Regions from separate parts of the Arthrobacter sp. T572 genome, predicted to be linked through region 1. Evidence: riboswitches for the same ligand, from Rfam matches in the RefSeq annotation. Region 1 holds a riboswitch; the other holds the start of a gene.
The links. A riboswitch is a leader RNA that binds a small molecule or an ion and turns the genes downstream of it on or off. The one in region 1 is predicted to bind S-adenosylmethionine.
Positions count from the first base shown of each region.

Region 2: it holds a riboswitch for S-adenosylmethionine, as region 1 does, so the genes downstream of both, ACUYMZ_RS13685 (aminotransferase class V-fold PLP-dependent enzyme) here and ACUYMZ_RS06110 (hypothetical protein) in region 1, are expected to answer to the same signal.

Region 1 is NZ_JBRAZQ010000002.1:1,045,011-1,050,614, reverse strand. It holds gene ACUYMZ_RS06125 (sodium:solute symporter family protein) at 1-1,195, shown strand, start outside; gene ACUYMZ_RS06120 (SRPBCC family protein) at 1,326-1,505, opposite strand; gene ACUYMZ_RS06115 (SRPBCC family protein) at 1,502-1,768, opposite strand; SAM riboswitch class IV at 1,862-1,981, shown strand; gene ACUYMZ_RS06110 (hypothetical protein) at 1,997-2,293, shown strand; gene ACUYMZ_RS06105 (hypothetical protein) at 2,290-2,484, opposite strand; gene ACUYMZ_RS06100 (VIT1/CCC1 transporter family protein) at 2,751-3,932, shown strand; gene ACUYMZ_RS06095 (matrixin family metalloprotease) at 4,042-4,935, shown strand; gene ACUYMZ_RS06090 (matrixin family metalloprotease) at 5,041-5,604, shown strand, end outside.
Region 2 is NZ_JBRAZQ010000002.1:2,691,945-2,697,548, reverse strand. It holds gene ACUYMZ_RS13700 (MFS transporter) at 1-307, shown strand, start outside; gene ACUYMZ_RS13695 (metal-dependent transcriptional regulator) at 326-1,039, opposite strand; gene ACUYMZ_RS13690 (class I SAM-dependent methyltransferase) at 1,049-1,852, opposite strand; gene ACUYMZ_RS13685 (aminotransferase class V-fold PLP-dependent enzyme) at 2,027-3,421, opposite strand; SAM riboswitch class IV at 3,452-3,565, opposite strand; gene hisN (histidinol-phosphatase) at 3,749-4,561, opposite strand; gene rsgA (ribosome small subunit-dependent GTPase A) at 4,616-5,604, opposite strand, start outside.

The sequences.
Region 1 (5,604 bases):
GCTGACCCTTCGCTACGGCAGCAGGGCGACGCAGACCTCCGGCATTGTCATGCTGGCCTACACCCTGATGCTGTGCGCCACGTCCACCGGCGCCTACGCCACCATCTTCGTGGTGCTGTTCGGATGGGAGCGCTGGCTGGCCATCGCCATCGGCGGTGCGATCGTGCTGGTGTACTCCACCATCGGCGGCATGTGGTCCATCACCCTGGCCGACCAGGTCCAGTTCGTCATCAAGACGGTGGGCATCTTCTTCCTGATGCTTCCGTTCGCCATGAACGCTGCCGGCGGCCTGGACGGCATCCGTGCACGCGTTGATGAAAGCTTCTTCGACATCGGCGGAATCGGCCTCCAGACGATCATCACGTACTTTGTGGTCTACACGCTCGGGCTCCTGATCGGCCAGGACATCTGGCAGCGCGTCTTCACGGCCAAGACGCCCAAGGTAGCCCGCTGGGGCGGCGCAACCGCAGGCGTGTACTGCATCCTCTACGGCCTGGCCGGCGCCCTGATCGGCATGGCTGCAAGCGTTGCCTTGTCCGGTATCGAGATCGAAGCCAAGGACGACGTCTACGCCGAAGTCGCCACCAACCTGCTCCCGATCGGCATCGGCGGCCTGGTCCTCGCCGCAGCCGTCGCAGCCATGATGTCCACCGCCTCCGGCGCACTCATCGCAGCCGCAACCGTGGCCCGCGCCGACGTTCTCCCGTTCGTGGCCGGCTGGTTCGGCAAGACCGTCAACACCGACGACTCCGACAACCCTGAGCACGACGTCAAGGCCAACCGCTACTGGGTCCTGGGACTCGGCATCCTGGCCATCATCATCGCCATCTCCACCAAGGACGTCGTGGCGGCACTGACCATTGCGTACGACATCCTGGTGGGCGGCCTCCTGGTCGCGATCATCGGTGGCCTGGTGTGGAAGCGTGGCACGGGAATTGCCGCCGCTGCGTCCATGGCCGTGGGCTCCGTGGTCACCCTGGGCACCATGATCATCCTTGAGATCAACGCCAAGGCTCCCCTGGACGGCATTTACGCGAACGAGCCCATCTACTATGGCCTGCTCGCCTCTGCGATCGTCTACGTGGCTGTTTCACTGTTCAGCAAGCCCACCGACCCGGCGGTCATGAAGGCCTGGACGGACCGTGTTGCCGGTACCCGCGTGGCCGAGGATGAGCTGAGCTCACCGGCCAAGTAGCTGCAGCTTCTGCAAGCAACGTCCGACGGCGGCGCTTCCCTTTGCGGGGAGCGCCGCCTTGTTGTTTTCCCGGGCCAGGGGACCGAATCCGGCAAACTTCTCGTTGCCCGGGTGCTGTGAGTGGGCAGTGTCAGGCAGCCAGCACCTTGGCGAGGTTCTTGAGGTTGCGGCGGAGGGACAGACCCAGGAACCATTCCACCAGCGGCCCAGGCAGTCTGCCCATCAGGCCCTCCATGGGTGTATTGAGCCGCAGTTGCTCGGTAACGCGGGGCCCGCCGTCAACGGATTCCAGGGTGAACGTCGCCGTCAAATCCCGCTCACCTTCGATCGAGCGGGACACCCCATGCGGCGGGGTGGATCGAATTCCGTATATTCAACCATCCAGTCAAACTGCCGCCCCATGATCCTGGTGGTTCCCCGGCCCCGGGTTCCCAGCCCTGGCGGAGCATCGCCGAGCGGCCCGGACGAAATGACAAAAGCATCATAGGTGGAGAGGTTTTCGAACCGTGCCAGGAAGTCGAAGACCTCCTGCTGGGGCCGGGGAATATCCACGCTTTTCTCTATCGAGGGCATTGGGCCTCCTGGTGCTGACTGATGCTTCCTTGAACAGTGTGTTCCTGCGGACGGGACCGGAACAAGAAGGCCCATGCGGTAGGGTGGTGCCAGCTTCAAGAGAGGTGGCGCCAAGCTCCGACTGGCCACACACCAACCCCATGTTCACGGGTGGTTCGGATGAGGAAGCGGCCCGTTCCGGACCAGAGACAACCGAGCGGGCAAGAGCACTCCCCAGGAGATCCATCCTTGCCGTTCCAAGCCCACCCCCTGAGCGAAACAAACACCCCTGCCCTCCCCCGACGTCCCGGCGTGCCGGTGGTTCCCGGCGTGGACGTTGTCAGGGGAACCGTGACGCTGTTCCTGGACGGCCGCTTGCAGCGGTTCCTCTGCGCGGACGCTCACAGGATGGAACGCGCCCTGGGCCAAGCGGTCCGTCCCACGCGATGGTGCAGCGCGATGCGGACGCTGACGGTGACCGTTGCCGCCGTCGGACAACCTCGGGGGCGCGAGCGGCACTTCCTGCTGAGCGACATGCAGGACTAGAGTTCGTCGTCGTCGTCCTCGCGGAAGTCGTCCGCGTCGTCGATCGGGACCACCCGCTCGTCGTCGTCGGGAGCGTCCACTTCCTCAACCCACGGTTCGTCCACTTCCTGGTCCTCGCCGTAATCGTAGGCAGGATCCGACTCGATGGTTGCCCGTTCGGGGTGGCTTGCGTGCGGTTCGGTGCTGTTCATGCTCCAACCTCCGTGTGGTGGGCCGGCAAGCAGCCCTTCGGCCGAATGCGGGGAGTCCCCCGCCCCTGTCCTTCCATCTGAGCACCGGCCCCGGCGAACGGTCAAGACACCCGACCGGCACGTCGGAACGCAGGTTGAGCGGGGCTCCGAATTAAGGTCCGCCGAACATTCCGGTTGAGGAATACCGGCCAAAAAACCGCGGAAATAAGCGGTACAGTGGGCGGTGCAATGGGGCCGAAACCACCCCACCCAGCACAGGAGATAACGTGCAGAAGCACCATGAATCCCATGATCCGTTGAGCCCCGCTCCGGGTCCCGCCCCTGAAACGGCCCCGGCAGCGGAATCAGCTCCGGCAGCGGAAACGCCGCCACCGCCGTCCGCCTCCGACATCAAGCGCTGGCGCCAGTACCTGGCCGACGAACGGGCCGAAGCCGCGGTGTACCGGGAACTCGCGCAGCGGCGTGAGGGCGAAGAACGCCAGATCCTGCTGGCCCTGTCCGAAGCCGAGGGCCGCCACGAGGCCCACTGGCTCAAACTCCTCGGCGAACACGCCGGAATGCCCAAGGCAGCATCCGGCCGGAGCCGCTTCCTGGGCTTCCTCGCCCGCAACTTCGGATCGGTCTTTGTCCTTGCGCTCGCGCAGCGGGCCGAAGGCAGGTCGCCGTACGGTGCCGAGCCGGCCGCCACGCCCGCCATGGTGGCCGACGAGCAGATCCACGAGGAAGTTGTCCGCGGCCTGGCAACCCGGGGGCGGAACAGGTTGTCGGGCACCTTCCGGGCAGCCGTGTTCGGTGCCAACGACGGCCTGGTGAGCAACCTTTCGCTGGTCATGGGCATGGCGGCCACCGGCGTTCCCAGTTCCGTGGTGCTGATGAGCGGCGTGGCCGGCCTTCTCGCCGGAGCGCTGTCCATGGGTGCCGGCGAGTACGTATCCGTCCGGTCCCAGCGGGAGCTGCTCAGCGCCACCCTCCCCACCCAGGCGACGCTGACCGCGGCACCGTCACTGGACATCGAGCACAACGAACTCGTGCTGGTCTACCTGGCCCGCGGCATGACGCGTGAGGCAGCCGAACACCGCGCCGCCGAACGCCTGGGCCTGTTCAGCTGCGACTGCGACCCCAGCCTGTCCCTGCAGCCGGAAAAGCCGCCCACCGACGACCACGAAACCGTAGGGTCTGCTTGGGGAGCGGCACTGTCCAGCTTCTGTTTCTTCGCCTCCGGAGCCATCGTCCCCATCATCCCCTTCATCTTCGGCATGACGGGCGTGGCCGCGCTGGCAGTAGCCGGTGCGCTGGTGGGCATCGCACTGTTGGCGACGGGCGCCGTCGTGGGCTTGCTGTCCGGAACATCGCCGCTCAGCCGGGGTCTGCGGCAGCTGGCCATCGGCCTGGGGGCAGCGGCCGCCACCTACGGGTTGGGGCTGGCTTTCGGCGCCGCGATCGTTTAGGACGGGCCTTTCCTGGGCACATGTGAATGGACGCCATAGAGCAGGTGCCCGTAATGTTGGTTCGTCCTCCGCGCGGCCCGCGTGACCGGGGCGCAAGGAATGGAGAGCCGTGGAGCCGGAAAGTGAGACGCCGCGCGCGCCGAAACACCGGCGTGCGCTGACCACGTTGAAGGTTGTCCGCGGCCTGCTGATGGCCGCCGTGGCCGCTGTCGTGGCAGTCCTGGTGAGCGGATTTCTCCACGGCGACCCGCGCATCACGGGCCTCTTCCCGGGCGTTGCGCTGCCTGACACCCCGCAGATCGGGCAGGTGGTTCCATCGCCGGCACGGGCATTGGATGCGCCACCGCCGGGACTCGAAGAGGCAGATGCGCCACTGGCCTCGCCACTTCCTCCGGGCGCGCCCAGTGACTCGTACAAGTTCCTGGCCACCAACGACGACGGCACACCGGTGGGGTACTCACCGTGCCGTCCTCTGCACTACGTGGTGAATGACGCCGGCGCCCCCGCCGGAACCGGCCAACTGCTGGCGACCGCGATCGCCAACGTGTCCGAAGCCTCCGGCATCCAGTTCGTCAACGACGGAACCACCGACGAACCACCCGCTGACAAGCGTGAGCCCTACCAGCCGGACAGGTACGGCGACAGGTGGGCTCCACTGCTGATCTCGTGGACCACCCCGGCTGAAGCTCCGACACTGGCCGGGAACGTGATCGGCACCGGCGGAAGCACCATGTACTCCCTGAACAATGGCGCCAAAAGCTACATCACCGGCAGCCTGGAACTGGACACCCCGCAAGTGGCCGAGCTGCTGGCAGAAGAAGGCGGCTCGGACTACGTGCTCGCCGTCATGCAGCATGAACTGGGGCATGTGATGGGCCTTGACCACGTGGAGGACCCCATCCAGCTCATGTACCCGGAGATCGGCGCCCCCGACGGGCTGGCCGACGGGGACCTCAACGGGCTGCACCTTTTGGCTTCCGCACCGTGCCGCAAGGACATTTAGCCGCGACGGCCCATGGACGCGTCGCCGGAGCGGCTCTATGCTTGCGGGAAGCGGCCGACGGCGGCGCCCCCACCGTCCGCCCGGACCGCAGCGTCAGGGGGTTCAATGGAACCTTATGGGTCGCCGCAGTGGCCGGACCCCTATCCCCCTCCGCCCGGCCGGCCACCTGATCCGCCGGGCAGGCCGCCGATCAGACACACCAGCATCGCAGCCATTGTGTTCCTGCTGGCCGTGCTGGCGTTGGTCTGCGCCGGCGCATACTTCAGCGGCGGACTGCAGCAGTTCTGGAATGGCTCCTCTTCGCAGAGCCAGGGAGTTCGTCCGGGACTCCTGCCGTTCGGCCAACGCCAGGAGCCACCACCAGGCCTGGAGGAAGCCGATGCACCCCTGGGGACACCGGGACCCGTGCAACGCGCCAGCACCTCCTACAAATTCCTGGCCGTCAAGGAGGACGGCACTCCCCTGGCCTACTCCCCCTGCCGGCCCATCCATTACGTGGTGAACTCCGGAGCGGCACCGGCGAGCTGGCAACCATTGGTGGAAGAAGCCGTGCGGCAGGCCAGCCTGGCGTCGGGCCTCCAATTCATTTACGACGGCCCGACCTCCGAGACACCCTCCACCAACAGGGACGGCTATCAGCCTGAAGTGTACGGGGACCGCTGGGCACCG
Region 2 (5,604 bases), 1.6 Mb from region 1:
TCCGCTGACGGCGGCGATCCTGGGTGCCGTGCCTCCGGAGGAAGCCGGAATTGGTTCGGCCGTCAACAACGCGGTGGCACGCATTGCCGGGTTGGTGTGCATCGCCTTCGCAGGCTTGATCGTAGGTCCCGTCTTCACACGGGAGGGTCTCTACAACGCCTTGGTGGTCACGGCGGTCCTGTTCGTGGCCGGGGCGCTGGCGTCCGCCGTCGGGATCCGGAACGGGGTTCCTGAACCGGCCGGTTCAGCCGGCAACCCCAGGGGGCGCACAGCCGACGACGGCAGCAGCCCGGAAGTGCCAACCTGACCTTTCGCGTCGCTCCAGTCAGCGGGCGGGCAGGACGCAGCCTTCGTGGACGCCGGCGCTTTGCACCCAGAGGGCCGAGGAGACTTCATCGGCGAGATCGAATTCGCGGCGCTGGCTCCCGCTGCCGATCCGGACCACCAAGGCGCCGCCGAACGGTTTCCGCCCTATCACTTCCACCTGTGCATCCAGAGTGATCGCCTCTGCGGCGAGATAGCGCAGGAGATCAGGGTTTTCGTCGCTGATGCGGGTAATGCGCCCCGAATGCCCTTGGTCGAGTTCGATCATGCGGTACGCGTGCGGAAGTTCCACCGAGCCGTCGGAAGAGGGAATTGGATCGCCGTGGGGGTCGCGGAGCGGATGGCCGAGCTTGGCGGACATACGGTCGATGAAGGTGTCCGAGACGGCGTGCTCCAGCATTTCGGCTTCGTCGTGGACTTCATCCCAGCTGTATCCCAGTTCTTCGACCAGATAGGTCTCAATCAGGCGGTGCCGCCGGACCATGGCCAACGCCAGGCGCATTCCTTCGTCCGTGAGTCGGATAGCGGAGTACGGTTGGTGGTCCACCAGGCCCTGGTCCTTGAGCTTGCGGACCATCTCGGATACGGAGGAGTTGGCCACGCCCAGCCTCTGGGCCAGCTGCGAGGAGGTGATGGGCTTGTCCTGCCACTCCGTATAGGAGTAGATGACCTTGACGTAGTCCTCGATCGAGGAGGAGGGCGTACTGGTCTTCACACCACTAGCCTACCGTGGCGGCGCAGATCGGGCCTTTCGCGCCCGCCAGGTCTGCGTCACGTACGGCAGCCCGACGGTCTCTTCCGGCGCGTGGCCGAGGTGCTCATACAAGTACCATTCGAGGTTGCCGGTGACTTTCGTCCGGGTGGCCTGGTTGGCGCGCAGGTAGTAGCTGCGCGACTTGGCCAGTTCGATGATGTCGTCAGGAGTGAGGGTCTCCTGCCACACCGTCAGGTGGCTTTCAAGGTCCACGAACTCCGGTCCGACGACCGGCCGGAAGTCCGGTTTGTGGACGTCGCCCGCATGCATAATGCGCGACAAGCGGTGTACCCAGGGAACGGACGTATCGAGCTGGTTCCAGATCAGTCCCAGGACCCCGTCAGGCCTGAGGATCCTGGCGATTTCCGTACTCGCTTTGAGGGGATCGCACCAATGCCATGCCTGGGCGACGCTGACGACGTCGAATGCTGAGTCCGCCAGCCCTGTTGCCTCTGCCGTGCCCTCCAGCGCGTTCACCTGCGGCCAGGTTTTCCGCAGTTGCTCCAGCATGTCCCGGGAAGGGTCGACGGCGGCCACTTCCAGTCCGCGGTCGACGAGCAGCCCCGTGAATTTTCCCGTACCGGCACCAACGTCCGCAGCGAACCTGGTTCCCGCCGGCAGGAGCCAGTCAACCGAGTCCGCGGGGTAACCGGGGCGCACCCGGTGGTAGTGTTCGCCGCCGTCCTGGAAACTCTGTCCCAGTTCCTGCCGTCGTTCATGATGCAGTCTGGGACCGCTGGCGCCACCGGATACACGATGTGGACTGATGGCCACGCAAGGACTCCTTCGGAAGCTTGAGACCGGGGTACCTTACGAATTTACCGCAAGAGCGGTGCGATTCAGTGGCCGCCCGCCTCACCCAACTGGGTCGCAGTTAAGCGCGTTTTGAGGGGTCAAAACGCGCTCTGCTGCTACTTAGTTGGGTCGGGAGTCGTTCCAGTGCGCAGGCTAGTCCACGGTGCAGGGTGCGGCGCCTGCGGTACCCGGGGTGTTCGGGGCCCATTCCGGGTAGGTGCGGTGGTCGTTGGCCGGTACCCAGCGGCCTTCATCCACCACGTAGTCCCAGCCCAGGCCGGTGCGCTTGAGTTCTTCGATGCCGCGCAGCAGGCGCCCGGCGTCCTCCAGCCTGGAACCTACGCCGAAGCTGGCGCGCAGCGAACCCGAGGGCAAGCCCAGGCGCTTGAGCAGCGGGTGGGCGCAGAAGCGGCCGTCGCGGAGGCCCACACCGTGCTCTGCAGCGAGGTAGGCGGCCACCAGTCCGGCGTCGAATCCTTCCACCGAGAAGTTGACCACACCGATGGTATCGGTCGAATCGCTGAAGATCCGGTGGACGCTCACGCCGTCAATGGCCTGCAGGCCTTCCACCAGGTAGGCCCGGATGGCGGCCTCGTGGTTGTGCCATGCCTGCGGATCGAGGCCGGAAAGTACCTGGGCAGCGCGGGCGAGGGTTGCTGCACCAAGCACGTTGGGGGAGCCGCCTTCGTGGCGGGCAGGGCCGGTTGCCCAGCTGACGGAGTCCAGGCGTGCCTCGCGCACCGCTCCGCCGCCGGCAAGGTGCGGGGTTCCGGCGTCGAGCCAGTCCGGGCGTCCCACCACCACACCCGCGCCGAAAGGTGCATAGAGCTTGTGGCCGGAAAACACAACGTAGTCGACGTCGGCCGCGGCGATGTTGATGGGGCGGTGGGGTGCCAACTGTGCGGCGTCAACAACGATCCGGGCACCGTATTCGTGGGCCAGGGCTGCGAGTTCCTTGATGGGCAGGATTTCGCCGGTCACGTTGGAGGCGCCGGTGACAGCCAGCAGGGAGACGCCACCCTGGCTGAGTTCTCCGCGGATTTTCGCGATGGTGCCGGCAAGGGTGGTATCAGCCACCACGCTGCGGTGGGGAACTCCTTGCCACGGAAGCAGGTTGGCATGGTGTTCGATGTCCAGGTACAGGACTTCACCGGTGTGCTTGCCATCGATCTGTGGCAGGCAGCCTGCCAGCAGGTTCAGCGAGTCGGTGGTGTTACGGGTGAAGATCACGGAATCGTCAGGACGGCCGCCTACGAACCCGCGAACGATGTTGCGCGAGTTTTCGTACACCGAGGTGCTGATCTGCGAGGCATAACCGGCGCCCCGGTGCACGCTGGCGTAGTAGGGGAGGACCTCGTTCAAGTAGGCTGACACGATGGTCAGGGCCGGTGCCGATGCTCCGTAGTCAAGGTTGGCGTACCTGACGTGACCGCCCTGGATCAGTGGTGCCTGCAGCTCGGCGCCGGTGACGGCGGCCAGTGGCCTGCCGGCGGCAAGCTCCTGCCCGGGGGACGGCTGGATCGTGGAACTGAACGTAGCTGTGCTCATGTGACCTCACTCAAGAGGGACCCCGCCGGGGATCCGCGCTTGCCGTATCCGTTCCGGACCGGCCTGGTCGTCACCCGGGGCACCCCACCGCGAATGGAGGGTTGCCGGCCAGCAAACCGGGGTTTTGCGCTGGCACTCGTGACCTGTAAATGAGGTTAGGGCACGCCCGCCGCCCGTTTCAAAGCCGCCCGGATTGTTAAGCGCTTTATTACGCCGGTTGAAATTTGGCCGATTTGCCGAACAAACAGACGGCGGATGCCCCCGAAAGGTGGCATCCGCCGTCGAAAATTCTGCTTGGCTGCCAGGTGGCAACCGTGGCATTAGCTGCTAGAGGAGGTCGTCAACCTCGGGGTTCAAGCGCTTGAGGACTTCGGAATGGAGGATCGAATTGGTCGCCAGGGCGTTGCCACCGAAGGGGCCATCCTCACCTTCAAGGGAGGTGAACCGGCCACCGGCCTCGGTGACGATGGGGACCAGGGCCGCCATGTCGTAAAGGTTGAGCTCCGGTTCGCAGGCGATGTCCACCGCGCCCTCGGCAACAAGGCAGTATGACCAGAAGTCCCCGTACGCGCGGGTGCGCCACACGTCTTCCGTCAAGCCCAGGAACTCCTCCAGGTTTCCGCGGTCCTTCCAACCCGACAGGCTCGAGAAGGACAGGGAGGCATCGGCCAGGTGCGAGACGTTGGAAACCTTGAGCCGTGTGGCCGACGCCAGGGAACGGCCGGTGTAGGCTCCCATCCCTTTTGCAGCCCACCAACGTTTGCCCAGGGCGGGAGCGCTGACGACCCCCACCACTGGCTCCCCCTCGTCAACCAAGGCAATCAGTGTGGCCCAGACGGGAACTCCGCGGACAAAGTTCTTTGTGCCGTCGATCGGATCGATGATCCAGCGCCGCGAGCCGTGACCCGTGCTGCCGAATTCCTCACCCAGCACAGCATCCCGCGGCCGGGAACGGGACAACTGGCCGCGGATTGCTTCTTCGGCGGCCTTGTCGGCATCTGTGACCGGAGTGAGGTCTGGCTTGGTTTCGACCTGCAGGTCCAGGGCCTTGAAGCGGTCCATGGTCTGGGCATCCACGGAATCCGCCAGGACATGGGCAAGGCGAAGGTCGTCGTTGTAGCTGGAAACGGGTTGGGTCATGCCACCAAACTTATCGTGAAACGTTCCCCCGCAGCGGGACGTGAAGCCCGCTGGCTAGTTGACGGTTCCCAGTTCCTTGGCTTCCTTGGCCTCCAGCCTGGGGTCTGCGCCCAGGAGTCGTCGCAGTGATGCCAGCCGGGCCGGACCGGAGGGACCCGCGTGGCCCTCGTTGACCCACGCATCGAGGCCGCAGTTGACCGCCCCGGCGTCGTGCTTGCAACCGCGGTCGCAGGCGTCGGTGCCGGGCTCCAGGTCCGGGAACGAGTGCAGGATGCGGTCCGGATCCACCAGGGCCAGGCCGAAGGACCGGATGCCGGGAGTATCAATAATCCAGCTGCCGGACGGGGCATCGGCGAGCTTGAGCGCCAGGGCCGAGGACGAGGTGTGGCGCCCGCGGCCCGTGACGGCGTTGACGCCGCCTGTGGCGCGTTCGGCACCGGTCAAGGCGTTGACCATGGTGGATTTGCCGACGCCGGAGTGACCCAGCATGACCGTGACTTTGCCGTCCAAATGGCTGCGCAGACTTGCCACGGCTTCGCTGTCCAGGCGGGCTGACAAGCCGTCATCCGACCGGGCATCGATGCCGGATGCGGCTGCGTCCGCCGTACGGCTGATGATCACGGGGAAGTCCAGGCTCACGTAATTGGCCAGCAGCTCAGACGGATCCTTGACGTCAGCCTTGGTGACGAGCAGCAGTGGTTCAATACCTGCGTCGTATGCGGCCACCAGGGCCCGGTCAATGAAACCGGTCCGGGGTTCGGGATTGGCCGCGGCCACTACAACCACCAGCTGGTCGGCGTTCGCCACCACCACCCGTTCAACGGGGTCGGTGTCGTCGGCGCTGCGCCGCAGGACCGTGCTGCGCTCCTCTACGCGGACCAGCCGGGCAAGCGTGTCCGGCCCGCCGGAGACATCGCCGACCAGGGCCACGAAGTCACCGGGGACCACAGGGGACCGGCGGAGTTCGCGGGCCCTGGCGGCGATGACCGTCCGTTCCTGCGGGGTGTCTTCGGCCACCACGGCCGTATAGCGGCCACGGTCGA